Regions from separate parts of the Pseudoalteromonas sp. 68 DY56-GL68 genome, predicted to be linked through region 4. Evidence: predicted binding sites of a transcription regulator. Region 4 holds the regulator's gene; each other region holds the start of a gene.

Region 1 (8,265 bases), on a different contig from region 4:
TAATTAGTTAGCCAAGTGCTACAGATTGACACTTTAGAGGTGACTTATGAGCTTCAATATTGCATTAACCGGAATTGCTGCCGCGCAAAAAGATTTAGATGTAACAGCAAATAATATAGCCAACGTTAATACGACAGGCTTTAAAGAATCACGAGCTGAATTTGCAGATGTATATGCATCTTCAGTGTTTAGCTCTGGTCGAACTAAAAATGGTGATGGTGTGCAAACAACCATGGTGGCTCAACAGTTCCATCAGGGGTCACTACAGTTTACCAATAACTCGCTTGATTTAGCTATCACAGGTGAAGGTTACTTCGCGATGAGCCAAGAGCTAGGTGCTCAAGACTTTACTTATACGCGCGCTGGTGCATTTAAGTTAAATAAAGATAACTTTGTCGTTGATGCTAAAGGAAACTACTTACAAGGCTTTCCAGTCGATCCTGCTACAGGTGACACAACGTCAGTGAGCTTAAGTACCTCTTCTGCTATTCAAATTCCAGACTCATCAGGCTCGCCGCGTTCAACCAATAACGTGTATTCATCGTTCAATCTTGATTCACGTTCTACTACGCCAACAGTCACGCCTTTTGACCCTGAAACTAGTGCGTCGTATAACAGTTCGACATCGACAACGATATATGACTCATTGGGTGAGCCGCACGTTTTACAGCTTTACTTTGTAAAAACAGATGCGACCGTAACGGGTAATGACAATGAGTGGCAAGTGTATGCTACGCTCGATGAAAAACCATTTAGCCCAGCAGGTGTTGAAGAAACAGCTGCGCCTTACACGCCATTATCAACATTTCAGTTTGATTCAAGTGGTTTACCATTAAATACAAATGGTGCGCCAAATACAGATGCTACCTTCAACCCACTTTCTATCCCAAATGGTGCGGGTGCAGGGGTTGGTTTATCTGACTTATTATCAAATGGTGCGAGTTTCCCTGAAGACGTTAATATTAACTGGCGTGATGAAGCAGGTACTACAAATAAAATACCAACCCAGTATGCCAGCCGCTTTGAAGTTAAAGCACTTGAACAAGATGGCGCAACAGTGGGCCGCTTAGCAGGTATTGATATTGGCACAGATGGTAAGGTTGTTGCTTCGTACAGTAATGGTGATACCTCATTCCTAGGGCAAGTTGCCATGGTTCGTTTTTCTAATTCACAAGGCTTACAACAAGTGGGTGATACATCGTGGAAGAAAAGCCTAACCTCAGGTGAGCCTATTGCTGGGGAGCCAGGCTCAGGTACGCTTGGTACTGTGAATTCTTCTGCTCTTGAGCAGTCAAATGTGAACTTAACAACTGAGTTAGTTGATTTGATTAGTGCACAGCGTAACTTCCAAGCAAACTCGCGTGCGCTTGAAGTGAACTCTACGCTGCAACAAAATATCTTACAGATCCGTTAATAATAGCGGATCTTCAACTTAATCCGACACAAGGGCTGCTCTTTAACAGGCAGCCTTTTTCATTTTAGTCATATAGACCACACCTGCTACAACACAGAACTCTACACTTCATAAGCGCTAAATAAGGCGTCAATTTTACTTTGGCACTGTTATTGCATTTATCAAATATCGTATTTTTAATGAGTCAATGTTATGGACAAAATGGTCTACATTGCCATGTCGGGTGCTAAGCAAAGTATGCGAGGTCTGGCCCTAAAGGCTAATAACCTTGCTAATGCTAACACCACTGGCTTTAAAGCTGATTTTGCACAAGCCCGCTCTATGCAAGCGTTTGGTGAAGGCATGCCTACACGCGTGTTTTCTATGCAAGAGCGACCTGGCTCAAATATGGAGTCGGGTGGGTATGTTGAGACTGGACGCGATCTTGATGTTGCATTGAGTGATAGAGGTTGGCTAAGTGTTCAAGATGCCTCAGGTAACGAAGCTTATACAAAAGCCGGTACATTAAACATTACTCCCGATGGCGCATTAATGACCAGCCATGGACGTCAAGTTATTGGCGAAGGTGGTCCGATTATTTTGCCACTGCCCATTGAAAAAGTTGAATTTAGTTCAGATGGTTCTATTCAAGTTCGACCTCAAGGTGCGCCAGCAAACTTTTTAGAAGTCGTTGACAGACTTAAGGTTATTGAGGCTGATAACACGCAACTTGAAAAAGGTAATGATGGCTTATTTCGGCCAAAACCAGAGACCTTAGTGAATGGTCAATGTACCTTTTGTGATGTGTCAGAAAATGTAGAGGTGTTATCAGGCACACTTGAAATGTCCAATGTGAATCCTGTACATGAAATGGTCGATATGATCAGCCATCAACGCCAATTTGAATTACAAGTTAAATTGATGAAAACAGCGGAAGAGATTGATGAACGTCAAGATCAGCTGTTACGCATCGTTTAATAGCACTGAGAGGGTAGAATTATGAATCCTGCATTGTGGATCAGTAAAACAGGGCTTGATGCCCAACAAACCGATATTTCGGTGATTTCAAATAATCTCGCGAATGCCAGCACAGTAGGTTATAAAAAAAGCCGTGCTGTATTCGAAGATTTACTATATCAAAATATCAATCAGCCTGGTGGTCGCTCATCACAAGATACTGAAATGCCATCAGGTTTAATGCTTGGTGCGGGTGCAAAAGTAGTTGCAAACCAAAAGAACTTTTCGCAAGGTAATATGCTTACCACCGAAAACTCACTCGATTGGATGATTTCAGGACCTGGCTTTTTCGAAGTACAACTGCCAGATGGAAATATTGCTTACTCACGTAATGGTCAATTTACAACCGATGAAGATGGCCGAATTGTAACCTCTGGTGCGGGTTTCCCTATTCAGCCTGAAATGAATGTCCCTGACGATGCGCAATCAATCACTGTTTCACAAGATGGTGAAGTATCTGTGCGGGTGGCAGGACAAGCAGAAAATGTCGTGATTGGTCAGCTTACAATCAGTGATTTTATTAATCCGTCGGGTTTAGAGCCGATGGGGCAAAACCTTTATACAGAAACCGCTGTAAGTGGTGCGCCTGTGCAAGGTAATCCAGGAATTGATGGCTTAGGTACTGTGGTTCAAGGATCACTTGAAACGTCGAACGTTAATGTAACTGAAGAGCTTGTTAATCTGATTGAAACGCAACGAATTTATGAAATGAATTCAAAAGTGATTTCAGCCGTTGATGAAATGCTTAGCTACATTAATCAGCAGCTTTAATGGGTAGGAGGTCGCATGCGTAATATTATCTTAGTCACATCGGCAGCACTTATGTTAGGTGGTTGTATGTCAACACAGAACCACCATGTGGTTCAGGATGACCCTTACTATGCACCTATGTATCCAGAGCCTTCTGCTGAACAAATGGTACCAACAGGTTCATTGTTTGATAGTTACCTATCAAATGATTTGTATTCAGATAAAAAAGCACTTAGAACAGGCGATATTATTACTGTTAAGTTGCAAGAGTCTACGCAAGCATCGAAAGCGGCAAAAACTGAAACAGATAAAGAAACGGATGCGAGCTTAGATCCAGTTATTGGCTTAGGTGGAAACCCAGTTAATATAGGCGGAGATAGCATCCAGTTTGGTATTGGCTCAGGTTCATCATTTAAAGGCGATTCAAAGTCAAACCAGTCTAATAGCTTATTTGGTGATATATCCGTCAATGTAATGCGCGTTTTGCCTAATGGCAACCTAGTGATCCGCGGTGAAAAGTGGCTAACCTTAAATACAGGCGAAGAATTTATTCGTTTAGAAGGCTTAGTTCGCCCTGAGGATGTGACCGCCGATAATACAGTCACATCGAATCGCATTGCGAATGCACGAATTCAATATTCAGGAAAAGGGCAAATGCAAGAGTCGCAAAGTGCAGGGTGGCTTTCACGATTCTTCAGTAGTTCACTTTTTCCTTTTTAGAGGTAACACATCATGAATGGGGTTAAATGCATCATCGCACTTTGCTTACTTAGTTTGCAGTTTAGTGTGCAGGCTGAGCGGGTTAAAGATGTTTCTATGGTCGAAGGTGTTCGCTCTAACCAATTAGTTGGCTATGGTCTGGTGGTTGGTTTGCCAGGTACTGGTGAACAAAGCCGTTTTACTGAACAAAGCTTTAAAGCCATGCTTAATGGTTTTGGCATAACTTTGCCGGCGAGTTTAAAGCCAAAAATTAAAAATGTTGCCGCTGTTGCTGTGCACGCAGAATTGCCTGCATTTAGAAAGCCTGGCCAAACAATTGACATCACGGTCTCTTCAATTGGTAGTGCAGGAAGCCTACGTGGTGGTACATTACTGCAAACCTTCTTAAAAGGGGTTGATGGCAACACCTATGCGATTGCCCAAGGTAGCCTTGTCGTTGGTGGGTTAGGCGCAGAAGGTGCTGACGGTAGCCGTGTTATTATCAACACACCCACTGTTGGGCGTATTCCTAATGGCGCAACGGTTGAGAGAGCAGTTAAAAGCCCGTTTATGCAAGGCGACTACATTACCTTTAACTTGAATCGCCCTGATTTCACAACAGCAAAAAGATTAGAGCAAACAATTAATGACTTAGTTGGTCCAAATAGTGCGCAAGCAATTGATGCGGCGTCAGTAAGAGTACTTGCACCTCGTGATGCATCGCAGCGTGTTGCTTATTTATCAACGCTTGAAAATTTGGAGTTCAAACCCGCTGACACTGCAGCAAAAATTATTGTTAATTCACGTACAGGCACGATAGTGATTGGTAAGAATGTTAAATTGCAACCGGCGGCGATTACGCATGGTGGATTAACCGTTACCATCGCTGAGCAGCAAAATGTTTCGCAGCCAAACGCATTTAGCGAGGGTGAAACAGTTGTGACTAATCAAAGCATTATCGATGTTGACCAAGATGATTCTCGTGCATTTGTATTTAATCCAGGAATTAGTCTTGATGATCTGGTGCGTGCTATTAACGAAGTGGGGGCAGCGCCAGGTGACTTAATGGCCATTCTTGAAGCACTTAAGCAAGCAGGGGCCATAAACGGACAACTTGTGATTATCTAATTAACTAAAAACGCGCGAAAGCGCGTTTTTAGTCTCTGCGTTATTATTCTAAATTCTTTTCTCTTATTTGTTGGCTCATTTTTTGCATTTGATTGGGTATTAATAATTATTGTGTCAAAAAGCTGATGGATACTAATCATCTCGACAAGCAAAACTTTTTTGATTTAGGTAACTTAGACTCATTACGTCAAAGTGCCCTAAAAAGTGATGCCTCTAGCGATGCGTCAAAAGAGGCGCTAAAAAAGGCGGCGGCACAATTTGAATCTATCTTCACACAAATGCTCTTAAAGAGTATGCGTAAAGCGAATGAAGCGTTCGAAGATAAAGACAGTCCTTTTAACACCAGTGGCGTAAAGTTTTTTGAAGAAATGCATGATCAGCAACTATCAGTCGAGCTGTCTTCAAATGGCTCATTGGGTTTAGCAGATCTTATTGTTCAGCAGTTATCGCCTGATGGCAAAAAATTTATGCCAGGCTCTGTGCTTAGGACTACAACTGAGTTTAACAGTGATAGACGTGCAAGTGGTGTTGAACAGCCAGATACGACGACTAAAGCTGTCGAGACTGCATCAGCCAATGAACAAACTGAAAATCGCTTTGATGATGCTGAATCATTTATCAGCACAGTGTGGGAACATGCTAAAAATGCAGCTGAGAAAATTGGTTTAAACCCTGCTGTCATGGTTGCGCAAGCTGCCCTTGAGACAGGTTGGGGAAAACACATTATTAGCAAAGCAGACGGCACCAGTAGTAACAACTTATTCAATATTAAATCTGATAAAAGCTGGCAAGGTGACAAAGCAAGCAAACTTACTTTGGAGTTTGAGCAAGGTGTGCCTGTTAAGAAACAAGCCAGTTTTCGTTCTTATCAATCGATTAAAGAAAGTGTTCATGATTTTGTGGATTTCCTCAATGAGAATCCTCGTTATCAAGAAGCACTTGAAAACACCGCAGAGCCTGCAGCATTTTTAGATTCTTTACAAAAAGCAGGTTATGCAACAGACCCAAATTATGCCGATAAAATAAAGCAGGTACTAAAGCGTGTTGAGCTTCAAAGTGTTGCTGCTTCATTGGTACGTTAAGGAGTAAGCCCTCATGTCATTTAATATTTATGACATTGCAAATGCTGGTATAAGAGCAAACTCACAGTTGCTGCAAACCACCAGTAAAAACATAGCCAATGTTAATACAGAAGGCTATGTACGTGAGCGAACAGAATTTACTACCATGATCGACAATCAAGTTGGTCGTGGTGAAACTTATCGTTTACTCAATGAGTTTGCGCAAAAACAGCTCAATCGTGACACGTCAAGTAAAGCATTTTTTGACCAATTTGTTACAGAAGCAAGCCGCATGGATAGCTTATTCTCAGAAGAGTCAAATAGTGTATCAACCAGTGTTAATTCGTTTTTTAATAATATTCAAGAAAGCCTAAATCAGCCATCGTCAAATGTTGCGCGTTCTTTAGTGATGACAGATGCACAGAATTTAATTGATCAGATGGATAGACTATCGGGGATTGTTTCAGAGCAAAAAGCGGTTGTGAATGAGCAGCTAGAAATCTTTTCCGAAGAAGCGAATAATTTAATTCAAAGTATAAGTGAACTGAATTCACAAATTGTTGCTGTTGATGGCACTGACCGTGAGTCACTTTCAAGTAGCCTTTATAATGAACGTGATAAAGCGATTCGTGATTTATCTGAATTAATTGATATTGAAACGCTTGATGGCAGTAACGGTGAAAAGCAAGTTTATTTAGGCACAGGCGAAGCCTTAGTTATGGAAAATGGTACATTTAATTTATTTTCTTTAACAGGCGATCCTGATCCGAGTTTTCAAGAACTTAAGTTAGATGTCAATGGTGGCAAAGCTGTGCCGCTTGAGGTGGATACGGGTAAATTAAAAGGCAAAATTGGTGGTCTTTTATCATTTCGTGATGACATCCTCGTGCCGGCACACAACCAGCTTGGTCAAATGGGGTTGGCGCTTGCTGATGCATTTAACCAACAGAATCACCTAGGTATGACTGCGAATGGTGAAATGGGCGGAGATATTTTTGCTATCCCTTCAACCAATGGCCTTGCGTATCAGGCAAATACGGGTAACGCATCAATGACGGCAACTGTTGAAGCTGGGTTTGGTAGTTCACTACCAGCCAGTGATTTTGTGATTAGTTATACCAGCCCTACGACAGTGGAAATCCAAGCAGTTGATAATAAAGGTGAGCCAATTGGTGCAGTAACCACCGCAGATGTAGTGGGTGGGGTTATTGACTCTTCAACTATTACACCTGCCGGTGGTGAGTCATTTGGTTTAGAGCTCAATGTTTCTGGCACGGCGAATGTCGGTGATAAGTTTATGGTTAAATTAAACTCTCACGCTTCTGGCAATTTAGAGCTAGCTACAAACAGACCCGAAGACTTAGCGCTTGCATCGCCTATTCGAACAGCTAATGATATCAACAACACCAGTGATGCCAGTATTACTGCTGGAACAGTAACCGATGCAGGCTATTTCGGTTCTCCAGTCAGTTTACCTAATGGCAGTATTACGATTTCTAAAACTGCAGAGCCAGATGAATATACAGTGTCTGATGGGGTTAATACTGAAACATTCAACGGAACACCGCCATTAAAAAATGTGCTTTCAGCAGCAGGCGGTAACTTTGTAAATTACGGTTTTGATTTCGATATAGAAGGTACGCCTGCTTTAGGTGATACATTTACTGTGGAAGCAAATGAAGGCGGAATTGACGATAACCGTAATGGTTTATTGCTAGCTGATATTCAGAATTCAAATATCGTGAGACGAAATGTTGACGGCTCAGCAGATAATAACCATCAAACCGTTAATCAAGCCTATACTGGTTTAGTGTCTGATATTGGTGTGGTTACAGGGCAAGCTCAAACGAATGGCGCAGCTTTTACAGCGTTGGCTGAGCAGTCTGAAGCATGGTATGAATCTTTGTCGGGTGTAAACCTAGATGAAGAAGCTGCTAATTTGCTTCGTTTTCAACAATCTTATGCGGCGTCTGCACAAGTGCTTGCGACTGCCCGTTCAGTTTTTGATACCTTATTAAGTGCGGCGAGGTAATTATGCGTTTATCTAATAATTTAATGTACCAAAGCAGTATCAACAAAATTCTTGAAGGGCAGCAAGGTGTTGCTAATGCACAAGAGCGCGTGAATACTGGGCAAAAATATTTATCGACTTCAGAAAGCCCGTCTGCCTACTCGCAAGCATCTTTATTTACAAATAAAATTCAGACAAACGAGCAG
Region 2 (8,265 bases), on a different contig from region 4:
CAGAGAAAAGTCAGGATACTTTTTAAAGTCGTCTCAATTAAATCAATCGCGGCCGAAACGAGTGAAGCTAAGTCGCGAACCAATGATGGTGAATAAGCAAGGCTTGATTGAGCAAGTTTATAGTGCCATACATAAAGCCAATGTTGTGCCATTCGGTATTGCAAACCCTATTGCAGCAGCACCGACAGATAAAGCGCTAGCACGAACAATGCGACGTGTAATGACACTGGCTGGTGCATCGGCAATCAACTACGGCCCAATGGATGGTTTTGCACCATTGAAAAAGCAATTGATCCACCGCTATTTAGATTTTGGCATTGGTGTTGATAGTGATGAATTGGTGATCACTAATGGCGCACAAGAGGCATTGGCAATAGCACTTAAATGTGTCGCTAAACCTGGCGATATCATCGCCATCGAATCGCCTTGTTATTTTGGCATTATTGAATTAATTGAAAGCTTAGGCTTAAAGGCGCTGGAAATCCCTCTGTGTCCTGATGAAGGAATTTGGCTAGATGATTTGGCTCAAGCCCTCGATGAGCATGATATCAAAGCGTGTGTTTTTTCAACGTCGTTAAATAACCCCGTTGGTAGTTTTATGCCAGAGACTAAACGCGAGCAGTTAGTGACTCTTTTAGAAGAGCGTAACGTTGTGCTCATAGAAGACGATGTTTATGGCGATCTACATTTTACTGCTAAACGTGCTACGCCAGCGCAAGCTTATTCAAAAAAAGGCTTAGTGATCACCTGTGCGTCGTTTTCAAAAACAGCTGCACCAAGCTATCGTATTGGTTGGATCATTGCGGGCAAGTTTGCAGAGCAAGCAAGGCGTTATAAACGTGCTCTGAGTTGCTCCGCGCCACTTATTAATCAATGGACTTTGTATGAGTTTATCGCCAGTGGTGAGTACGATCGTAATCTGCGTTTGTTGAGGCAGCGCTTGAGTACAAATAAAGAACGTATGATTTGGTGCTTACAGCAATATATGCCAAGTTGCGCGCGCATTAGTAATCCGCAGGGTGGCTGTGTGATTTGGATTGATCTTGGAGGGCAGTATGATGCGGTAAAGTTATTCCATTTAGCGTTAGAGGCGGGGATTAGCATTACTCCAGGGTTAATATTTTCAGCGGGTAAAAAATACCGCAGCTGTTTTCGCTTAAGCTATGGTTTACCTTGGTCTGAGCATTTAGAACAAGCAATTAAAACCTTGTCACAGCTCACAGTATTAGCCAAAAAATAAAAAGCGCAGAGCAAGCTCTGCGCAAAACCAAGTGCGTTGGTTCAGGGATATCTTACTCAGCATGCTGTTTAAATGTGAACAGCTGGTATTCTTTTAATTCAGGTACTAAAGCGACTAGCTCTTGCTCTTTATGGGCAATATCTGCAAAACTGCCACAGAGTGCATCGGCACGCTCTTCTAGTTGTGCGGCTTGGGTTTCTACGCGTGCTTCGATTTGTTCACCCATGTTTTCCATGCGCTTTTCAAAAGCATCCATATCACCACCTGAGCCGATTAATTCAGAACCAAGAGCAACTAAAATACTGCCCATTGATTGCATCATGGCTGACTCAACCGCGGATTCGATTTGCTCATCAAACTGATTCTCAAAGTTTTGGCCAAACTTTTCGAAATTTTGCTGACCCATAGTGAATGCACCTTGTTGATAGAAAGCGTTCTGCACTTCTACGCTAATGTCATCCATTAATTCAGATATGTCGTTTAGGCCGTCAATGTTAAAAGCATTAGCAACTTCTTCGATTGTTACACCTGCGATTTTTACCCCATCAAGCGCGATGTTTGCCACCTCAGGGAGTTGGCTGCGTAAGCTGTCGGAATAAGCGGCAATAGCCTCTTGCTGCGAAGAATTGAGGGATACGTTTTGACCATCAATATATAGATTATTTTGGTTGATGATTTTCATAGTACGATTATCGGCTGTGTAAACTTCTAGCTCGCTTGGCGTAATACGAACATCATTTTTAAATTCAACATCACATTGCTCACCACTGAATGAAATATTTGTATCATTATCGTTATGAGCCATAGCACTTGTGGCGATAAATAAAGAACTTGCTAACAATAACTTTTTCATTTTTTTCTTTCCTGTTTGAAATGACAAAATTTAGTAATCAAATAGAGTGCCAAGCTTTTAAAGTTATTTAATATCAAAAGCTTGTTTGTTTTTATTCATTTGTGGATAAGAAATAAAAATTAATTTTTAACCATTTTTTGGTCAAATTAACCAAAAAATCCATATACATAAATGAGTTTTATCGAAACGATAAAAAACTCTCACTTTTCAGAAATCGAATTTAGCGCTATTTATTCACAATATTGACATATCACCTATTTAGCATGGGGGTATGGCTTTATTTTGGTAGTTTTTAGGTACTAAATTACTACTGAGCTTTTTAAACTTTGCCAATTCATGGAATAAATTTAAAACCGTTGAATTGGTCTCAAACACTTTATGGAGTGGGTTGTGGGTAAGACATTTAGTTATGACGCGCTAGATGACGATTTTGTTGAAGACGAGTACGAAATGGTCGGGCGTAATCAACACGACAAGAAAAAGCAACGCGTTAAGAAGAAGTTGGAAGACTATCTTGAACAAAAACGCTTGCGAAGAAACTTAGGTGAAGATGATTTTGATGATTATTTGAACGACTAAGTATAAATTTAGATAAAGAGGCGCCGCGCCTCTTTATTGCTTTTTGACGTACGCTTTATTTGTGTAATGCCGCTACAATGGTTGATTCTATTTGTTCTGGTTTGGTTAGTGGTGCAAAGCGTTTAATGGCTTTACCATCTTTGCCAATTAAAAACTTGGTAAAGTTCCATTTTATTTTGCGGGTGATAAAGCCTGGCAATTCGGACTTTAGATGTCGAAAAACGGGGTGTGCGTGTTCGCCGTTTACATCAACTTTGCTCATCATTAAAAAGCTGACACCATAGTTGATTAGACAGCCCTCTTTTATTTCTTTAGCGTCACCGGGTTCTTGCTTACCAAATTGATTACAGGGAAAACCTATAATTACTAAGCCCTTATCATGGTATTTTTCATGTAGCTTTTGGAGTCCTTCATACTGTGGCGTAAAACCGCATTCACTGGCTGTGTTTACCACGAGCACAACCTTATTTTCAAAGTCGGAAAAGTCGATAGTTTGGCCTTGAAGGCTAGTAGCAGAAAGTTGGTAAAATTCGCTCATAATGATAACTTTTTATTATTGTTACACTGATTCTAACTTGCTTGAGATTTTTCTAAAAGCGTAAATTTTAATCAGCGAATGCATCGGTTAAATGTTCTATCAGCAAACGTACGCGAAACGGTAATAGATCTTTGCGAGGGTATACTAACCAAGATGCATTATCGCTGACTTGAAACTCATCAAGTACACTCTCTAATTGGCCATTATTTAAATAAGGTTCAACAATATCCAGAGCAAGGTGTGCAATACCAACACCCGCAACAGCAGCATTTAAAATAGCTTGTGGATGGTTGCTACGCCAATTACCATCAATGCGAACCTCTTTAACTTGATTATCAATATTAAATCGCCAGCGTTTTCGCATGGTAATTAGACAGTTATGCTCAGTGAGATCAAAAGGCGTATTAAGAGTTGGGTGATTAGCTAAATACTCTGGGCTTGCTACGAGTGTCATTACGCGTTTACAGAGTGGTCGTGCAATTAAATTAGAGTCTTGCATTCTGCCAAAGCGAATAGCTAAGTCAAAACCTTCTTCAACTAAGTTAACGTTACGACTATTAAAGTCGAGGTCGACTTCAACCTCAGGGTAGCGTTTGACAAACTCTGCGACTTTGGGGGCGATTTGGTTTGCTACAAATTCGCCAGCACCTGTAATACGTATTAGGCCTTTTGGTTGGCGTTGCTCGCCCTGTAATTGATTGTTTGCATCAATCAACTCTTGGCGTATCGCTTTTAATTTAACGGCGTATTCACGCCCTGCATCAGTGAGGCTAATTTTTCGTGTGGTGCGTTGAAATAATACGGAACCTAAACGGTTCTCCAGCTGTTGTACTTGCCGACTTATGTGTGAGGTGGATACTTCCATAGCCTTGGCTGCATGCGTAAAGCTACCATGCTCAACGACATATAAGAACTCTTCTAAGCCTTGCCACATTTTCGACCCTTAGGATGCTGCATTTAATTACGACTAGTTTATGATGATTATTGTTGCATGTCTGCAAAAGTGATTATTTATTTCCATCCTTTATCCCTATATAAAAATAACTACAATAGCCGGGTCACTGATTAATACTCACAAATATGAGAGAGTAAGCATGTTAAATTTTAGCTTTGAGAATCCAACCAAAATTCATTTTGGTGAACAACAAATTAAAGAAATTCAAAATGAGATCCCAAAAAATGCCAAGGTACTGGTTACTTATGGTGGCGGCAGCATTAAGAAAAATGGTGTGTATGATCAAGTTAAAACCGCATTAAGCGAGCATACTTGGTTTGAGTTTGCTGGTATTGAACCAAACCCTAGCTACCAAACGTGTATGAAAGCAGTCGAACTAGTTAAAGAGCAGCAAATTGACTACATCCTCGCGGTTGGTGGTGGTTCTGTAGTTGATGGTAGCAAATTCATCGCAGCTGCAGCTGAGTTTGCTGGCGAACCATGGGATATTTTAGCAAAAGGCGCTGAAGTAAAGTCAGCAGTCGCATTGGGTGTTGTTTTAACCTTACCTGCAACAGGGTCTGAATCGAATACCTTCAGCGTGGTATCAAACTTAGAGACACAAGATAAACTGCCGTTTGCTAGTGAGTTTGTGCGTCCTCGTTTTGCTGTGCTAGACCCTGCTGTGACATTCTCATTACCTGAGCGTCAGGTAACGAATGGTATTGTTGATGCGTTTGTGCATACGATGGAACAGTACCTAACTTATGATGTGGGTGCCAAATTACAAGATCGCTTTGCTGAAGGGATTTTAATGACGCTTATCGAAGAAGGTCCTAAAGCATTCTCTGAACCCGATAACTATCAAGTGCGTGCTAATATTATGTGGTCAGCGACTATGGCACTCAATGGTCTAATTGGTGCTGGCGTTCCGCAAGACTGGGCAACTCACATGATTGGTCATGAAATGACTGCTGTGTATGGCTTGGATCACGCTCAAACATTAGCGATTGTATTACCACGTATGATGGCAGAGCAAAAAGACACTAAGCGTGGCAAGTTATTGCAATATGCTGAGCGAGTATTAGGCCTTGATATTAGCGATGAAGATACGGCAATTGATAACGCGATAGCTGCAACAGAAGCATTTTTCCACAGTGTTAAAATGCCAACTCGCTTAAGCGATTACGAGTTGGATGACAGTGTTGCCGATAAACTTGTGGCTCAGCTTGAGCGTCATGGTATGACGGCTCTTGGTGAGCGCGAGCAAGTTACGCTTGAGAAAAGTCGCGCGATTTTACTTGCAAGTGTCTAACTTAAGATTATAAATAATCCCATCCCTGCCAGTGTTGTGTAGTAAATATTGTGTGTTTTATAAGCCACAATAACGGATACGATTGCAGCACTTAGGTAGGGATTTTGCCAATCTAGATTTATCCCTTCGTCATTAATAAACACAATGGGTACCCAAATTGCGGTAAGTACTGCAGGGGCACTAAAACTTAAAAATTGCTGCATTTTCGGACCGACTTTAAACGGTAGCGCACGGTGTAAAAATAAGTAACGGGTGAAGAAGGTGATACACGCCATCAATAAAATAGTTGTCATCATTGTACGTGCTCCTCTTTTGCTCGCCAGCGACTAATTACATAACCCACCGTCATAGCGATAAGGGCCGCTGTGACTAGCCACAGTTGAAAGCCTTGGCTTTTCAATAGCGTTGCAACTGCACCTGCGGTGATCACGGTCGCCAAGGTAGCAAGGTTCTTTACGCCAGGAATAACTAAAGCAATAAAAGTGGCTGCAATGGCAAAATCAAGGCCAAGATTTGTTAAATCGGGGAGCAAGCTTCCCGCGACTATGCCTAGCAGGGTCCAAATATTCCACGCAATATAAAAACTAAACCCAGCACTTAAAGCATAAATAAGGCGTACTTTTGTTCGATAAGCTTTACGATGGTGCGAGAAAGCAAATAATTCATCAGTGAGAACAAAACTAACGGGAAGCCGCCAACGAAAAGGCTGATCGATGACCTTGTGGCGTACTGCCAAGCCATATAAAAAGTGCCGCGAGCTAATAATGAGTGTGGTAAACAAAATAGTTAAAAGCGGCGTATTGCCAGCCATTAATTCTATGGCGACCAACTGCGCAGACCCTGCAAATACCAGTAACGACATCGCTTGTGTTTCAAATGCGCTAAACCCATTTTGAATTGCTAAAGAGCCACATAAAATACCCCAAGGTAGTACCGCAAGACATAAAGGAAGCATGTCAAAAAAACCTTTAAGTAAGGCTTTTAGAATGGGTTTTTGCATCTTATCGCTCTTGTTTGTTGTTATGGCTCAGATCAAAACACCTATTATTGGAGTGTGTCAAAATCGTCGAAGTTTGCAATAATATACATTTCTTAGGGAGGGTTACAATGTCTAAAGTTAAAGTATGGGATGGCTTTATAAGAAGTTTCCATTGGTTGTTGGTTGCGGCTATCGCGACACTTTATTTTAGTGCCGAAGAGGGCATGCTTGAGCTGCACTTTGCAGCAGGGTATTTCACCCTTGCATTGCTAGTTACTCGTCTTATCTGGGGTCTTATTGGTAGTAAAACTGCGAGGCTCTCAGCACTAATTCACTCTCCTGTTGCTGTAATTAAGTCGTTCACGAGTAGTGAACACAAAGCGGGACATGGTGCGGCTGGTAGCTATATGGTGATAGCCTTTTTTGCTTTGCTCATCGTGCAATTAAGCTCTGGCTTAATGACGAGTGACGATATATTAACGGATGGCCCGCTGGTGGCGCATGTATCCTCAGATACCGTGGAGTTTGCAGGTTGGTTGCATCATCTTAATTTTGATATTTTGTTGTATGCCATTGTGTTGCATGTTTTGGCGATTGTTATTTATCGTATAAAGGGTAAGAACTTGGTAAAGCCTATGCTTACGGGCAGTAGTGATCAAATCTCAGTCACGGAGCCTGTGACTAAATCACCCGTTATGGCATTCGTTATTTTTGCCGTGTGCTTAGTGGTATTATTTACGACTTGGGGAGCAGAGCCTTTAAATTACTTGTTTGGCTAAGGTGCTTCAAAACATTAAAAAAGGCGCTGATAAGCGCCTTTTTTGGTCAACGTTTTTTGCTAGTCTTTGAATGACTTATGGCAATCTTTACAACCTTTAGCCCATGCGCCAAATGCTTTACCAATAACTTTTTGGTCGCCACTTTGTGCTGCAACTGCTAGTTCATCAGCATACTGTTGGAAAGCAACGGCTTTTTTCATAAAGGTTTCGTTGTCGCTCCATACAGCTGCAAGTGCAGATGTATCGCCCTTATCAGAACCCGCTACGAAAGCTTCCCAAGGCATTTTTGATAGTGCTGCTGCATTGTTTGCACGCATCTGAAAACGTTCTGCATCAAAAGGTACTTTTCCTTTTAGCATATCGCCCATGTCACCAATTTGTACGCGAATCATTGAAAATGCCGCTTGGCGGTATTCGATAGCGTCACTTGGCTCTTCAAATACAGAGTCTGCCGATGCGCTAAGTGCCATAGTCGACAGTATCGTACCTAATACTAATTGTTTTAATTTCATTCCTTTTGCCCCTTAATATGTCATAAAGATAAATTAACCGAGTTTTATCTCAGCTAAATAGATTATTCAAGTGTAATGCGGTTAATCTTAACTTAAGTTTAATTTAATCATTTATGTCTATGTCTGCGAAGATCATACCACGGCGCATACTTCGTGTTGCTAAGAAAACTTCACCAAGTAGTGATAAAAAGGCAAAAATGAGTAATGCCATTGCTGCAACAAAGCAGCTGGCAATCGTCACACTTAAATTAATAGATTGAATGTGTGATAAAAACAGACACATGACCACAGCACAGACAAGTAGAGCACTAAGTACGCTTAAGCTAAATGCAATATGGATACAGCGCGAGCGTTTGAGCAAGGCTCTTAATTCGGTCGTTAATGATAGATTAAAATCTTCGTCGGTACTTACTTTTAGCTTTCGCTCAAGCTGTCTTGCACGGTCAGTAATGCGTGCAAGACGATTAGATAAAACCCCCAGTGTTGCAGCAATACCAGTAATTAAGAAAACGGGGGCTACGGCTGTTTGGATTACC
Region 3 (8,265 bases), on a different contig from region 4:
AAGACAAGCCAAAAATAAAGAGCCTATCAATAAGGTTATAACTAATTGAAAATAAATAAGATGTAGCAACCTAATAGTTAGGTTGCTAGAAGGGAATTATTTCTTCTGGTAGATGATACCTGGATTACAACGTACCATATCAAAGCTATCACTTAAGCCCGCCATTGACTCAGATGCGCCTAAAAATAAATAGCCTTTAGGGTTAAGTGCCTGAGCAAATTGCGCAATAATTTTTGCCTTAACCTCTGGTGAAAAGTAAATCAGTACATTGCGGCAAAAAATGATATCAAACTTGCCCATCAAGGCATAAGAATCTAATAAGTTGAGATGCCTAAAACTGACCATTTTTCTAATTGGATCAACCACCTGTGCCATACCATTGCCACTATCCTTAAAGAACTTTTGCCGCCTTTCCATAGATAAGCCTCGAGCGAGTGCAAGTGAGTCGTACTCTGCATTCTTACACATATCAAGCATGGTATTTGAAATATCAGTACCAATAATCTGCGCACCCATTTTTAAAACACCTGGCTGCTTAGATTGAAACTCGGCAACCGACATGGCTATTGAGTATGGTTCCTGACCAGAAGAACTTGCCGCAGACCAGATTTTCACCGGTCTATGCAAGTCTTTAAATTCAGGAAACAATTTAGTTTTAAGTAACTCAAAGGGGTATTGGTCACGGAACCAAAGCGTTTCGTTTGTCGTCATCGCATCAACAACTGCGGCACGTAACTGCCTCTCATGAGGACTTAGCGTTTTGCTCACAAGCTGTGATAACGATTCCACACTAAAGCGAGCCATCAATGGTGCGAGGCGACTTTTAACTAAATAAAGTTTGTTATCACCTAACACAATCCCACATTGTTGCTCTAAAAAAGAGCGAAATTGATCGTATTCGCTTTGTTGTAAGTGCTTATTTTCCAAAGTAATACCACCTATAAATTATTAATCACAGTGAACCCATTTTTTAACAGCTGTCGCTAATTCATCAGGGTTAAACTTTGCAATAAAATCATCCGCACCCACTTTTTCAATCATTGCTTGATTAAATACACCACTCAGTGATGTGTGTAAAATTACATGTAGCGGCGATAATTTTGGATCGGCTTTTATTTCTGCTGTTAGGGTATAGCCATCCATTTCTGGCATTTCAACATCAGATATCAGCAAACCAACGCGTTCGGTGATATTGTTTTGACAATCAAGTTCAGCAATTTCACGTAGCCTCAGTAATGCTTCTTTACCATTTTTAGCAAGCTCGGTTTGCACACCTAGTGGCTCAAGTGCACGCTTAACTTGATTTCTTGCCACCGCAGAATCATCAGCAATAAAGACGATGCGTTCACCTAAGTCTTTTTGAATTTCGCCCTCGCCCACGACCTCAGCACTGACCTCAGTATTAACAGGGCAGATCTCGTTAAGAATCTTTTCAACGTCAAGGATCTCTACCAGCTCGTTCTCTATTTCGGTGACGGCTGTCAAATACGAATAACGGCCAGCGCCCGATGGCGGAGGCATAATTTTTTCCCAGTTCATATTTACAATACGTTCAACACCACCGACTAAAAAGCCTTGAACTGAGCGGTTGTATTCCGCAATGATAATAAAACTATCCTTTAAATTCTCGATTGCAGGGCCACCAACAGCCATAGATAAATCGATAACTGAGATAGTTTGACCTCGAATATGGGCCACACCACGGATATAGGCGTTTGATTTTGGCATGTTTGTAAGCGGTGGGCATTGTAAAACCTCTCTTACTTTAAACACGTTAATACCAAAGCGTTGACGCCCTCTGAGTTTGAATAATAGTAATTCAAGGCGGTTTTGCCCAACCAACTGAGTACGCTGGTTAACTGAGTCTAAAATGCCTGCCATTTCAATCTCCTAAAGATAAACAACCAGAGTCGGAACAATAATTGCTTTCTTTGTGTTAAAGCTACATAAGGTTACAAAGCGTCTGTTTTTTGACGCAAAATATTTATACCTTGTTTTCAACCATAAGCATAGTCGAAACATGATGAGTTTGTTAAAAAAAAGCCGAAGATACAGTGTTTTTTATTTTCTTGCTAGCCTGTTGCTTAGTACGCAACTTCAAGCTGAAGTCTATAATCACCAGCAACTTCAACAAATCGCTATCGATTTTATCAGCGAACAAATTACTGATCTGGATTCAACACCACAAGTCAGCGCGCTGCCTCTTGATAGCCGAATTCCAGATAGGCCTTGTCAGTTACCGCTGAGTAAAACCGTTCCGACTGAACCTCCTTTTAATCGGCAGGTAACCGTACAACTTAAATGCGAAGACTTAAATAGTTGGACGCAATATGTACATGTCAGAATTATTGAACTTGAGCCTGTGGTGGTAGTAACAACCAATTTAACTCGTGGAGAGGTCATTAAAGCTGAACATTTACGCCTTGAGATGAAGCCTAAACAATTTGTTCGTACGCAATATATTCAAGATGAGTCAGTGCTAATAGGAAGTCGGAGCAAACGTAATATCCGCAGTGGTCTTCCGATTGTCATGAGCCATATTTGTATGGTGTGCAAAGGGGATAATGTAACCATCATTGCAGCGATACGTGGGCTTAGAATCAAAACAACAGGTGTTGCTTTAGAAGATGGTACGCTTGATGAATTAGTACGTGTAAAAAACAAAAAATCAGGTAAAGTATTAAATGCACGCGTGGATGGTGTCGAGTCTGTACAGGTGAATATTTAATTTTTAATATTTATGTTAAAGTATCTTGTGTGCCTGCCGATACAAAGGCATATGTTGGGTAATGTATAGGTCAAAATAATGGTAAGCAACGTCAATAATAATAGTCAGCAAACATCTGTGTTGACGAATACCAAGCAAAAACAGCTTGATTTACAAAAAGATAACCTTAACACGCAAACGGCTAAATCAGCTGCGCCTAAAGCCAGTGCAGATTCAGTGAGTTTAACGCCGCAAGCAAAGCAATTAAAATCTTTGCAAGAAAAGGCTGAGCAGTCATCTGGTTTTGACAGTGCAAAAGTCGCTGAGTTGAAAAAAGCAATCAGCGAAGGAAAGTATCAAATTGATACTGATAAACTAGCAAAGAACATCGCAGCATTCGAGTTTGACGTCTATGGCTGATCATAATCATTTAATTGCCAGCAAATTAACACAGCAAGTCTCTTGTTTAGAGTCTATTGCTGCGCTTTTAGATGATGAGCTAACAGCCATTGCCTCAAAACGAGGTGAAGGTTTAAAAGAGATTGCCCAACAAAAAATCTCCTTATTACAAAAAATTCAAACGCTTGATAAAGAAGTTCAGGTGCTTGTGAGTAAAAATGATGCTCAAGATGAAGACGTTTCTTCGCTTATCACGCAGGTGAATGAGCTGCTTACAAATTGTAAAAAGAAAAACGATGTCAATGCACATGCCGCACATCAAGCCCAACTAAGTGTAAAACAATTAAAAGATATCTTAATTGGAGCACCATCGTCTATGACCTATGACCAAGGTGGCAGTGTTATTCAGGGCGAGAATAAAATTGTACATAACCTAAAAGCGTAATGCGTTTAGGTTATCTCTCCTTTATTACGAATAGTCCCACAAATTGATAGCCCCTCTGAGAAACCACTTTGCTATTTGCCTAACAGATAGCTCTGTAAACCTGACTAACTTTAGTTATTGTTTATTAATAACGCGACGTAAAGTCGCGACTACAAAGTAAGATTTGCTCGTGAGTTTCCTATGCAAAACCTAACGCTATATCTACTAAAATCAGCTGGCTGGGGTAAAAAATAAAGCGCGATTCATCGCGCTTTATTTGTATTTAGTAACTCGTTCTAAATATCGATAGAGTTATTGCCTCCTTCGATGAGTTTCTTAATTAACTCCTCAGAGTCATTTTGAATATCATTTGCTGCATCTGATGTCACTTCGGGCTCACCATTAAATGCCAAACTTTGACTTTCGCTCTCAGTATCAAGAGCAAGTACATCCGTTTGCTCACTATCGGTGAGTACATCATCAATACTCAGTTCAAGTGGTGTCGCCCCCTCAGCAATAGTAGAATCTGTGCTTGTGTCAGTCATAACCAGACTCAAATCAATACTTTCGCCAAGTGGTTGAGGCTCAGTTCCTTGTGCCATTTGCTCTTCACTCTCATCAAAATCAGCTAACAAAGGTTCACTGCCTAAGCCAATAAGACCATCATCAGGCTCAGTATCGAGCACCCCAGTGCCCACTAAATCATTTTCAGTATTTTTAACAATGAAGTCACCTGTTACAGGGTCAACGATTGCAAAGTAATATTCATTACCTAAGTCTAATACTGACAAGCTAATAAACCAATCACCATTACTATCTGCGGTTACTGTTTGCGCTGAATTAAGTAAAGATAAATCAACAATATTTAGTAAATTAAGCCCAAGTAAATTAGAACCAATAGCATAAACTTCTGTGCCTGGTTCTGCCTCCCCTGAAGCTGATGGGAGAAGAAGTCCTAAAACGCCTGGATTATAATTAGTTACATTAAACGCATCTAAACTTGGGTCGTTACTGTAGTCAATGCTAGATATGGTTGTGGTATTGCCTGCGGCATCGGTTGCAGATGCCTCAACATACGCAAGCGTCAGTAACGAGACTGATAAGTTGAGGACTTGCCAATCCCCATTTGCATCAACCGTGGCTGTATAGGGTGCGCTGACGCCTCCTCCAACTAAGTGATTAGTAATTGAGATAACACTGCCCTCAGGTAAATCAGAGGTGCCAGAAAGCGACACAAGGTTACCTAATAAAAAGGATGGCGTGATAGATAGCTCTGGTGCAACCGTATCAACTTCTCCGCCAGTTTTACTGTCTGTTCCAGTATTTCCAGCTTCATCAGTGATACTTACAGCAACAGAATAAGCGCCATCAGCAAGTGCTTGAGTCGCTGTTGCTTGCCAGTCGCCGTTCACATCTGTCACAGCTGCCACACTGTGCGTAACGCCACCAGCTGCGGTGAAAGTAACAATAATATTACTGTTAGCGAGATCAGACGTACCATTCACTGTGGGTGTTGAATCATTTGTGAGTATCAAACTACTCGCGTTGATACTGATAATAGGTGCAATCGTATCAATCACCGCCGTTGTTGAGATAGAACCATCGTTACCAGCACTGTCTCTCACAACAGCTGTTACTGTGTATGCCCCTTCAGCAAGGTTTTGTGTTGCCTCAACCTGCCATTCAAGGTTTGCATCTAATGTTGTTTCAACACTGTGACTTACTCCCACAGCATCGACAAATGTGACAATAACCAAACTCCCCGCAGCAGCCCCTGTTGCACTACCTGTCACGCTTGGTGTTAAATCACTTGTCACAGCGATTGGATCAATCGTGACATCTGCAGGTGTTATGTCTATGCTACCCGATGCCGAATCTGTTGCTGTATTACCCGCAGCGTCTGTAATACTTGCATCAATTGTATAAGCTCCCTCAGCAAGGGGGGAAGCAAGTGCAACAGACCAATTACCACTTGCACCAACAATTGCACTCGCTGTGACTTCATTATTGAGCGCATCTGTTACGGTTATTGATACCAAGGTACCTTGCGGAGCATCGCTGGTGCCACTGATCGTAGGAGTTGTATCATTTGTTACATCTGGCGTATTAACACTAAATAGAGGTGCCGTTAGGTCGATTTCACCACTGCGTGTGGCAGTGCCTGTTAACCCGCCTTCGGTCACACTCGCTGTAATACTAAAACTACCTTCGCTTAATGGTGTCGATAATTGCACACTCCATACACCCCCTGTTACGGTGGCAAAGACGGTCTGAATGTTGCCAAGTGCATCTTCTACATTCACAGTCACCTGCGTGGTGTCTGTGGCATCACTGGTGCCAGAAATAGTCGGTGTTGTATTGTTCGTCACTGTTAGTGCGTCAACAGCGATAGTAGGTGCATTACTATCAAGAGTCGCTGTTTCAGTGGCCGTTGTCGTATTACTAGCTGCATCAGTAATGCTTGCAGTAATACTGACTGCCCCATCTGTTAAAGCAGGTGATACATCGACAGACCAACTACCATCTGCTTGCACTGTTGCAGTAAGTGGATAAGTATTGCCGTCATTTTCAACAGTTATATTCACCGTACTACCCTGTGGTTCACTCGTTGTCCCACTAATGGTTGGTGTAGTGTCGTTTATCGTGCCAAGACCATTAATGACAAGGATTGGCGCGAAGGTGTCAATTGCACCGGTATCTGAGGCACTACCTGAATTGCCCGCAGAGTCGGTAATACTGGCAGTCACACTATAGTTACCATCAGGCAAATCACTAGGCGTTACTTGCCAAGTACCATCGATTTGTACTGTTGCCGTCAATGTTTGAGTATCGCCATTACTATCAGTAACGCTAATATCGACAAGCGTACCTTGTGGTTCTGTCGATGTTCCAGAAATAACTGGCGTACTTGAATTACCTAATACAAGCGAATCCAGTGTGACAACAGGATCGACCGTATCGACAGTAATGGGGGTTGTTACTGTTTGCGTATTATTAGCATCATCCGTAATTGTGGCAGTAATGGTGTAGCTGCCATCGCTAATATCAAGGGGAACAACAAACTGCCACGTTCCATCACTTGCCACTGTCGTTGTAATTGTTTGCCCTGCTACTTCGACAACGACCGTACCGCCAATTTCATTACTACTGCCTGAAATCGTTGGTCGAACATCTGAAGTAGCGCCAATATCGTTAATAACTAGGCTTGGGGTTACACTGTCTAGCACACCCGAAGCCTGCTCCGTGGTTAAATTACCTACTTCATCGCTAACCGACGCTGTTACCGTGAAGCCACCTTCTGCAAGCGCTGAAGGGACATCAACAGACCATGTCTGGTCATTTAACACTGTCGCTGTAAAGCTTTGCGATCCACCTGCACTATCAGTGACGGTAATGTTAATAACAGTACCTTCTCCCATATCAGTTGTTCCTGAGATAGTCGGCGTCGTGTCATTAGTTAAAGAATCAACATTAAGTGTTAATACAGGAGCAACATTATCAAAATTTAATGTACTCACAGTGGCGGTGTTCCCTGCTTCATCCGTGGCAGTGGCCGTTACGTAAGCTAAGTTAAGTAGCGGTACAGTGATATTTGCAACCTCCCAATCGCCATTCGCATCAGTCGTAGCCGTATAAGTTGCGCCCACTAAGCCGCCTACTAACTGCTCAGTAATAGTAATGACACTGCCTTGAGGTAAATCAGATGTGCCAGATAGCCCTACTAAATTACCTAATAGGAACGAAGGTATAATGCGAATATCAGGTGCAATAGTATCAACAACACCACTATCAGATGCTGTGCCTGTGTTACCCGCATTATCTTGAACTGTCGCTGATACGGTATAGCTACCGTCTGCAAGCGCTTGACCTGCATCTGCACTCCAGTTACCTGATGCATCTGTGGTTACGGTAACAATATGACTAACACTGTTAGCATCTAAAAAGGTCACGTCTAGTTGCGTGTTTGCTAAATCAGACGTACCGGTTACTGTCGGTGTATTATCGTTAGTTAATTCAGGTGCATCAATAGTGATATTAGGCGCAGTAAGGTCTACATTTCCTGTTTCTGTATCCGTACCTTGATTACCAGCAGCATCCTCGAGTGTCGCATTAACAGTGTATTCACCCTCAGCCAATGGTGTGGTTACCTCAACCGACCACATACCGCCAGGTTGTATTTGCGTGGTAACGATTTGCTCTTGCCCTGCACCATCTGTAATGGTTAGTGTAACAAGCGTACCTACTGAAGCGCCGCTACTTTGCCCACTGATCAGTGGTGTTACGTCTGTTGTATCAGAAAGTGGATCAATCACGATTGTTGGCGCAGTCGTATCTATTAAGCCTGTTTCAGTTGCCGTACCTTCGTTACCTGCAACATCAAATACACTGGCGTTAACTGTAAAACTGCCCTCTGCTAATGCTATGCTCGGCGAAACCGACCATGTGCCATTAGCCTGTACAGTCGCGGTGATCGTTTGGATGCCGCCAAGTGAATCCGTGATTTCTAATGTAACGGTACTGCCTGCACTTGCATCAGTGACCCCACTAATTGTTGGTGTATCGTCATTTGTACTGCCTATATTGTTAATACTGATAGTAGGTGCTGTTAAATCAACAACGCCTATCGCTGACGCCTCACCATCAACACCCCCAACAGTAACCGTTGCTGTCACTGTGAAATTACCTTCTGCTAATGCTGTAGGTGGTGTCACAGACCAAATGCCATCAAGAAGAG
Region 4 (8,265 bases):
AAACTACTCATTTGCGATATTGATGGCGTTTTCTCTGATGGCCGTATTTACTTAGGAAATAACGGTGAAGAACTCAAAGCGTTTAATACCAAAGATGGCTTTGGTATCAAAGCATTAATAAATAGTGGCTTTGAGGTTGCGGTTATTACAGGGCGACATTCACAAATAGTTCAGCAACGCATGACTAGCCTAACAGTACAACACATCTATCAAGGTCAAGAAAACAAGCTTATTGCGTATCAAGAATTAAAAGACAAACTGGCTTTGACCGATGAGCAAATAGCTTATATCGGTGATGATGGCCCTGATTTACCCGTCATGGAAAAGGTAGGCTTTGCCGTTGCTGTAAACGATGCTCACCCACTTATAAAAAGACTCGCTCATTACACTACCATGTTACCCGGAGGGTTTGGTGCTGTGCGAGAGCTGACTGATTTATTAATGCTGGAAAACGCGAAAGCGTTAACAACTGATGGAACCAGCGCATGAATATAGCCCGTATTTTACTGAGTATTGTTTTTGTTTGTTGCATGATCTGGTTATGGTATCCGTACTTTAGCCAACCAACAGACGCAATAAACAGTGAAGACGAGATAATCGCAACACCGGATTACACCGCCATTGCGCTAAAGCAAACTGCGTATGATGAGCAAGGTAACATCAGCCATAAAGTCGCTGCGGCTAAAATGGAGCTATACCAGCAATTAGGATTTACTTTTTTTGAGCAGCCTATTTTTACCATTTATGGGGATCAACAGGTTTGGCAGGTAAAAGCAAAAGAGGCTACCTTGTACGAAAACGATCAACTCATTTTTGAAGGTGACGTTGTTGCAAAAAACCTAACTCATAATGGCATGATTGAAGATATCAACGCAGAAAATATCAATGTCGATATTGAAAAAATGACCATGTACTCAAAACAACCTGTTACATTAACAGGCCCAAACTTAAAGATTACCGGTAAAGGTTTAAAAGCCGATTTAAAAGCCGAAATCGTCGAGTTAACTAACCATACACGAACCATATACTATGACCAATAAACTTAAAAAATTACTTCTAATCCCAAGCTTATTGATTGCGTTTTCAAGCGCTGCTGCAGACCAAGCGGGTACTCCTATCAGCATTAGCTCAGATCGCCAAGTAGGTCAGTTAAAAAATGGTGTAGGGATTTTTGAAGAAAATGTAGAAATAACCCATGGTAATCGTCGTATTACCGCAGATCGCCTAGAAGCACATGCAGGTGAAGTTGATGGTACTGTTTCACTTATCATTGCCACAGGTAAGCCAGCCTACTTTGAAGAAAAACAAGAAGATGGCACGGTTATGAGCGCCAGCGCAGACGAAGTTCGTTACGATGTAGCAAAGCGTTTACTCACATTAGTTGGCGATGCGCAAGTGACACAAGCAGGGCAAAAAGTCAGCGCAAAAAGTATAACTTATGACATGGAACAACAGCTAATTAGTGCTGAAAAAGACGAAAACTCAACGGATCGTGTGCATACAATCTTAGTGCCTGTTGATAATAAAAAAGATGATAAAGGCCAGCCATGAGTACATTAAAAGCAGAGCTGCTAGCAAAGAGCTATAAAGGCCGCCAAGTTGTCAAAAATGTGGGACTAGAAGTCGAAGCAGGCAGTATTGTCGGCTTACTAGGTCCTAATGGTGCAGGTAAAACCACCACCTTTTATATGATTGTTGGGCTAGTGCCAAGCGACAAAGGTAAAATTAGCATTGATGACAACGACATCACTTTATTACCCATGCATAATCGTGCTCGATTAGGTATTGGCTATTTACCTCAAGAATCATCCATTTTTAGAAAGTTGACAGTCTACCAAAACCTGATGGCGATTCTTGAAACACGCAAAGATCTTAAAAAACAGCAACGAGAAGAAACACTCAATAACCTGCTTGATGAATTTAGTATTCAGCACATCCGAGATAGCCAAGGTATGGCGCTATCAGGAGGCGAGCGTCGCCGTGTTGAAATCGCGCGAGCATTAGCCGCAGATCCAAAATTTATTCTGCTAGATGAGCCTTTTGCTGGTGTTGATCCAATTTCAGTGTTAGATATAAAGAAAATTATAGAGCATTTGAAAAACCGTGGTATCGGTGTACTAATAACTGACCATAATGTTCGAGAAACCCTTGATGTTTGTGAAAAAGCCTACATTGTTTCTCATGGGGAGCTAATTGCATCAGGCACGCCTGAACACGTATTAGCAGACCAAACGGTACGCGATGTCTATCTAGGCGAGCAATTCAGGTTGTAACCAATACACCACCGACTAGAGCATCTGCTAGACTTACAATAATGACAACATATTGATATTTACTCAAAGTAGTATCAATCAATGATTTAAAAGGATTGTTAGGGATACATGAGGCAATCATTACAGCTGCGCATGGGCCAGCAACTTACAATGACTCCACAACTGCAACAAGCCATTCGCTTATTGCAGCTTAGTACATTGGATCTCCAGCAAGAAATACAAGAAGCGCTTGATAGTAATCCTCTGCTTGAAGTAGAAGAAGCGGATTATAATGAAGAAGCGATCGGTAAAAACGAACAAAAATCTGACTCTGATGATTCACAAGTCACAGCTACAGCAGAAGAAGCACCCAGTGAATACGAGCAAGAAAGCAGTGATGCACTCAATAAAGATACCGTCAGTGACGACCTAGCAATGGATGTCACATGGGATGAGTACATGAGTGCAGCCCCTTCAACCTCGTCAGGGCCAATGCCAGAAGATGAGTCTATTTACCAAGGTGCGTCAACCGAAACTCTCCATGAATACCTGATGTGGCAACTACAGTTGACTCCATTTAGTCCGACCGACGAAGCAATTGCTGTTGCTATAGTCGAAGCTATCGATGACTCAGGTATTTTAACTGTGAGTTGTGAGGATATTGTTGAAAGCTTTAATCAAAATGATGATGAAGAAGAAATAGAACTTGATGAAGTCGAAGCGGTCTTAAAAAGAATACAGCTATTTGATCCTGTCGGTATTGGTGCTCGCAGTTTACAAGAGTGCCTATGTATACAACTTCGTCAATTCGATGCAGATACACCTTATTTGGCTGAAACTAAAATGGTTTTATCTGAGCACATCGAATTATTAGCAAGTCGCGACTATCGTACTTTGATGAAAAAGACTAAGCTTAAAGAAAACGAGCTTAAAGAAGTGATGACGCTTATCCATAGCTTGAACCCTAAGCCCGCGGATAGCATCGTACGTGAAGAGTCTGAATACGTCATACCTGATGTATCGGTAAAAAAAGTTAAAGGTCGTTGGGTGGTTGAGCTAAACCCTGACTGTATGCCAAAGATCAGAGTAAACAGCCAGTATGCGGCTATGTCACGCTCTGTAAAATCAAGCAGTGACAGCCAGTTTATTCGCTCTCATCTGCAAGAAGCTAAGTGGTTTATTAAAAGCTTAGAGAGTCGGAATGATACTTTATTAAAAGTAACGAACTGTATTGTTCAACAACAACAGGCTTTCTTTGAACACGGCCCAGAGGCGATGAAGCCGATGGTGCTAAATGATGTCGCTGAAATGGTCGAAATGCATGAATCGACGATTTCACGGGTAACAACGCAAAAATATATGCATACCCCAAGGGGTATTTTTGAGTTGAAATATTTCTTCTCAAGCCACGTCAGCACAGAAAATGGTGGCGAGTGTTCATCAACGGCAATACGCGCTTTAATCAAAAAGCTTATTGCCGCAGAAAACTCAGCGAAGCCATTGAGTGACAGTAAGATTGCAGATATATTGGCTGAGCAAGGAATTAAAGTAGCTAGACGTACAATTGCAAAATACCGAGAGTCTCTAGCAATACCGCCGTCTAATCAGCGTAAAAGCTTGATTTAGACGTTTTACATAGAAGGAAAATGCTTATGCAACTAAACCTAACTGGTCGTCATGTAGAAATCACAGATTCATTAAAAGACTATGTAAACACCAAGTTTGCGAAACTAGAAAGGCATTTTGATCATATTAATAATGTTCATGTCATTCTAGATGTAGAAAAATTAAGTCAAAAAGCAGAAGCAACTTTACATGTAAACGGAGGCGAACTGTTTGCCTCTACAGAGCATCAAGATATGTACGCGGCCATCGACTCGCTAATTGATAAGCTTGATCGCCAAGTTATTAAACACAAAGAGAAATTAGCTCGACACTAAATTATGAAACTTAGTTCACTTACTAGCCAGGACTGCAGCAAAGCTGCGGTCCTTTTTAATAGCAAAAAAAGAATTCTCGAATTTATCAGCGAACTAGCTCATGAGCAGCTTCCTCATCTATCGCAGCAAGATATTCTTAATGCTTTACTCAATCGAGAAAAGTTGGGGAGTACAGGAATTGGTAGAGGCATTGCTATTCCGCATGGTCGTATGTCGGGTGCTGATAAACCACATGCGTTTATTATAGTGAGCGAATCGCCAATTAACTTTGATGCAATTGACAACCGCCCTGTTGATATTTTTGTTGCACTCATTGTACCTGATGGAGACTGCCAACTTCATTTAAAGACCTTATCAACAATTGCTGATAGACTAAAAGATAAAGAATTTTGTAAACAGTTACGCAGCGCAAAAACCGATCAGGAACTGTTTCAAGTTATTGCATCAGAGGCATAAATGGAATTAATTATTATCAGTGGCCGTTCTGGCTCAGGTAAATCAGTCGCTTTACGAGTCCTTGAGGACCTTGGTTATTATTGCGTTGATAATATTCCTGTAAACCTATTACCTTCGCTAGTGCGTAGTGTTTCTGATAATTACGACAAAATAGCGGTCAGTATCGATGTGCGTAACCTGCCAAAAGAGCAACAAGAATTTAATGATATTCTTGAATACTTGCCAGGTTTCGCCAACCCAACATTATTTTACCTTGATAGTGATGATCAAACACTCATTAAACGTTTCTCTGAGACAAGACGCTTACACCCGCTTTCTTTAGATTCTTTACCGCTCGATTTAGCAATTAAGCAAGAAAAAATACTGCTTGATGTCCTAATTACCCGCGCTGATTTTATGATCGACACAACGGATTTAAGTGTACATCAGCTAGCAGAGTCAATTCGTGAGAAGATTCTCGGTAAAAAAGATAAAAAGCTCATTATTACCTTTATGTCATTTGGCTTTAAGCATGGTATCCCGAAAGAAGCTGACTATGTATTTGATGCACGCTTTTTACCAAACCCGCACTGGGAGCCAGATCTTAAGCCACTTACGGGGCTCGACCAACCCGTTAAAGATTACCTTGCAAGCCATAGCATAGTGCAAAAATTTACTTGGCAGATTCAAACCTTTGTGCAAACGTGGTTACCACACCTTGAACGCAATAACCGCAGTTATTTAACTATCGCAATTGGCTGCACGGGTGGACAGCATCGCTCTGTTTACTTAGCACAGACGATTGGTGAAAGTTTCGCGAAAAGCCATGCGAATGTAAAAATTCGCCATCGTGAGCAAGACTTATAACAAGGGCTTTAACATGTATGCTGAAAATACGTTTTTAATTCAAAACAAACTTGGCTTACACGCGCGCGCAGCAACTGTACTTGCACAACTTGCACTTCAATTTGATGCTAAAATTATGTTATATCAAGATGACAAAGAAGCTGAAGGTGACAGTGTACTTGCTCTAATGTTATTAGAGAGCAGTCAAGGTAAAGAAGTTCGAGTTGTATGCGAAGGCCCTGATGCAACAGCTGCACTTAATGCAATAGGTGAATTAATAGCACAACGCTTTCATGAGCAAGAATAGCATTTGCTAAGCACGAAAGATTTACGTTAAACTTAACTTAGATATTTAAATTTCTCTTAAATATCTTACTTTTAAGTCATTCGTTCATCTTATATAACAAATATTCTTAATATAATGGTTGCTTTAAACGATAACTCAGCAAATTTATTATTGTGCAACTATGCTGTATTTATTTAGCCAGAGCTCACTTTTTTAGTTGTAAGGACGCCAATGCCAGAAGCCTTTGAACAAGATTACCCACTACAACAACTTAAACAGGTGACCAAGTCACTTAATAGTGGTCAATTTGTTCAAGTGCGCGGTATGCTAGCTAAAACAGCACCTTGCGATACAGCACTGTTACTTGAGTCATCTCCTCATAAAATCCGCCGCATGTTGTGGCAACTCGTTGATCCGGATGTACGTGGTGACGTACTTGAAGAGCTTTCAGAGGATGTACGTCTTGGCATTATTGCCCAGATGGAACCTGAGCATATTGCCGCCGCAACTGAGGACATGGACGATGATGACTTAGGTGAAGTACTTCGTAGCTTACCTGATACTGTCTATCAAGATGTTGTCGGGGCTATGGATACGCAAGATAGAGAAAGAGCGACTCAAGCACTTTCTTATCAGGAGCGCTCTGCAGGCGCACTAATGAATAGTGATACTGTCACTATTCGCCCCGATGTTACATTAGACGTTGTACTGCGTTATTTACGTCTACGTGGTGAGCTACCTGAAGGTACAGATGATCTGTACGTGGTTGATAAACATAACTGCTTTTTAGGCGCCTTGTCATTAACGACACTTTTAACCAGCCCATCAGACAAAATTGTTCGCGACTTAATGGATGAAGAATGTGAGTCTATTCTCATTTCGATGGACGAAAGTGATGTTGCTCAACTATTCGAGCGTCATAACTGGATTTCCGCGCCTGTTGTGGATGATAACGCCCACTTGCTTGGTCGTATAACCATCGATGACATCGTTGACGTCATTCGTGAAGATGCAGAGCATAGCATGCTTAGCCTAGCGGGTCTTGATGATGAAGAAGACACCTTTGCACCCGTTCTGAAAAGCTCGCAGCGTCGCTCTATTTGGCTTGGGGTTAACCTATTAACCGCATTGTTAGCTGCCATCGTTGCAAGCTTCTTTGAAAACACCTTAGCAATCTTACCAATCCTGGCGGTACTTAATGGAATTGTGCCTTCAATGGGAGGAGTTGCTGGTAGCCAAACTCTTACCTTAGTTATTCGTGGTATAGCCGTTGGCCATATTAACCAAACCAACCAACGCTTTTTATTACTCAAAGAACTCGCCATTGGGGCACTAAATGGTGTTATTTGGTCGATATTAATCGCCGGTGTTGTTGCACTCTGGCAGTGGGACTTTAAGCTCGGTGCGGTGCTAGCCTTCGCAATGTTTATGAATCTCGTTGCAGCAGGTATTGCTGGTGCGAGCATTCCTTTAATCTTAAAGAAAATGAAAATTGACCCTGCTCTTGCAGGCAGTGTCGTGCTGACCACCGTCACCGATATTGTGGGTATTTTTGCCTTTTTAGGCACCGCAACCTGGTTATTAATCTAATTTAATATAAAAACGGCCCTTCTAAGGGCCGTATTTATATTTACTTTGCACGCTGCTTATTTTTACCCACTCTAGGTTTAGTATTGGCCTTTTTAAACTGGCTAAAACCAGTATGACGTGTCAGTGCTGCACGGCCTTTACCGCCCTTCCCTTTCGCTGCTTTCTCGTTGCGGCCCTCTTCAGGCACCAAGCAATTTGGTCCTTTACCAATTAAGTTCGCCTTACCCATTTTTTTTAGCGCTTCACGGATCATTGGCCAACCTGCTGGATCATGATAACGCAATATAGCCTTGTGTAAACGACGCTGGCGTGCACCTTTTGGTACAGCTACTTGCTCAGTATTGTTTTTAATATTACGCAGCGAGTTCATCTCAGTATGATAAATCGTTGTTGCATTTGCCATGGGTGATGGATAAAAGTTCTGCACTTGATCAAGCTTAAAGTCATTAGACTTTAACCACAGCGCCATGTTCACCATATCTTCGTCTTTGGTGCCTGGATGAGCCGAAATAAAATACGGGATCAAGTACTGCTTCTTACCCGCTTCTTTCGAATACTTATCAAATAACTCTTTAAACTTATCGTAGGCACCCATACCCGGCTTCATCATTTTAGAGAGTGGGCCATCTTCAGTATGCTCTGGAGCTATTTTCAAGTAACCACCAACATGGTGAGTAACTAACTCTTTTACATAACGAGGATCTTCAACTGCTAAGTCATAACGAACGCCAGAGGCAATTAAAATCTTCTTCACACCTTTAACGTCACGAGCCTTTTTATAAAGTTCGATAGTTGGCGTGTGATCAGTGTCCATATGCTTACAAATATCAGGGTATACACAGGATAAACGACGACACGTGCTTTCTGCCTTTTTGCTCTTACAGCGTAACTTATACATATTCGCTGTCGGCCCGCC

The links. The regulator sigma-54, encoded in region 4, starts transcription at its own class of promoters, with help from an activator protein. The targets are predictions, from matches to a motif close to GTTGGCACGNNNNTNGNNT.
Region 1: a site for sigma-54 is predicted at 1,554-1,572, ahead of NYF15_RS12560 (flagellar basal body rod protein FlgF). Genes of this name have one in related genera too.
Region 2: a site for sigma-54 is predicted at 2,129-2,147, ahead of NYF15_RS11520 (YggN family protein). Genes of this name have one in related genera too.
Region 3: a site for sigma-54 is predicted at 1,910-1,928, ahead of flgA (flagellar basal body P-ring formation chaperone FlgA). Genes of this name have one in related genera too.

What each region holds. Positions count from the first base shown of each region.
Region 1 is NZ_JAOCZL010000020.1:162,933-171,197, forward strand. It holds gene flgE (flagellar hook protein FlgE) at 47-1,414, shown strand; gene NYF15_RS12560 (flagellar basal body rod protein FlgF) at 1,607-2,371, shown strand; gene flgG (flagellar basal-body rod protein FlgG) at 2,393-3,181, shown strand; gene flgH (flagellar basal body L-ring protein FlgH) at 3,197-3,880, shown strand; gene NYF15_RS12575 (flagellar basal body P-ring protein FlgI) at 3,893-4,987, shown strand; gene flgJ (flagellar assembly peptidoglycan hydrolase FlgJ) at 5,113-6,069, shown strand; gene flgK (flagellar hook-associated protein FlgK) at 6,083-8,080, shown strand; gene flgL (flagellar hook-associated protein FlgL) at 8,083-8,265, shown strand, end outside.
Region 2 is NZ_JAOCZL010000019.1:19,962-28,226, forward strand. It holds gene NYF15_RS11515 (PLP-dependent aminotransferase family protein) at 1-1,240, shown strand, start outside; gene NYF15_RS11520 (YggN family protein) at 1,293-2,093, opposite strand; gene NYF15_RS11525 (PA3496 family putative envelope integrity protein) at 2,484-2,672, shown strand; gene NYF15_RS11530 (glutathione peroxidase) at 2,728-3,210, opposite strand; gene NYF15_RS11535 (LysR family transcriptional regulator) at 3,278-4,144, opposite strand; gene NYF15_RS11540 (iron-containing alcohol dehydrogenase) at 4,305-5,459, shown strand; gene NYF15_RS11545 (AzlD domain-containing protein) at 5,456-5,755, opposite strand; gene NYF15_RS11550 (AzlC family ABC transporter permease) at 5,752-6,459, opposite strand; gene NYF15_RS11555 (cytochrome b/b6 domain-containing protein) at 6,567-7,217, shown strand; gene NYF15_RS11560 (cytochrome c) at 7,277-7,729, opposite strand; gene NYF15_RS11565 (DUF2721 domain-containing protein) at 7,833-8,265, opposite strand, start outside.
Region 3 is NZ_JAOCZL010000020.1:153,079-161,343, reverse strand. It holds gene NYF15_RS12535 (protein-glutamate O-methyltransferase CheR) at 97-927, opposite strand; gene NYF15_RS12530 (chemotaxis protein) at 949-1,881, opposite strand; gene flgA (flagellar basal body P-ring formation chaperone FlgA) at 2,024-2,728, shown strand; gene flgM (flagellar biosynthesis anti-sigma factor FlgM) at 2,807-3,127, shown strand; gene flgN (flagellar protein FlgN) at 3,120-3,551, shown strand; gene NYF15_RS12510 (Ig-like domain-containing protein) at 3,827-8,265, opposite strand, start outside.
Region 4 is NZ_JAOCZL010000024.1:31,705-39,969, reverse strand. It holds gene kdsC (3-deoxy-manno-octulosonate-8-phosphatase KdsC) at 1-489, shown strand, start outside; gene lptC (LPS export ABC transporter periplasmic protein LptC) at 486-1,040, shown strand; gene lptA (lipopolysaccharide transport periplasmic protein LptA) at 1,030-1,551, shown strand; gene lptB (LPS export ABC transporter ATP-binding protein) at 1,548-2,273, shown strand; gene NYF15_RS19370 (RNA polymerase factor sigma-54) at 2,382-3,878, shown strand; gene hpf (ribosome hibernation promoting factor) at 3,905-4,192, shown strand; gene ptsN (PTS IIA-like nitrogen regulatory protein PtsN) at 4,196-4,648, shown strand; gene rapZ (RNase adapter RapZ) at 4,649-5,494, shown strand; gene NYF15_RS19350 (HPr family phosphocarrier protein) at 5,508-5,780, shown strand; gene mgtE (magnesium transporter) at 5,991-7,349, shown strand; gene NYF15_RS19340 (YgiQ family radical SAM protein) at 7,390-8,265, opposite strand, start outside.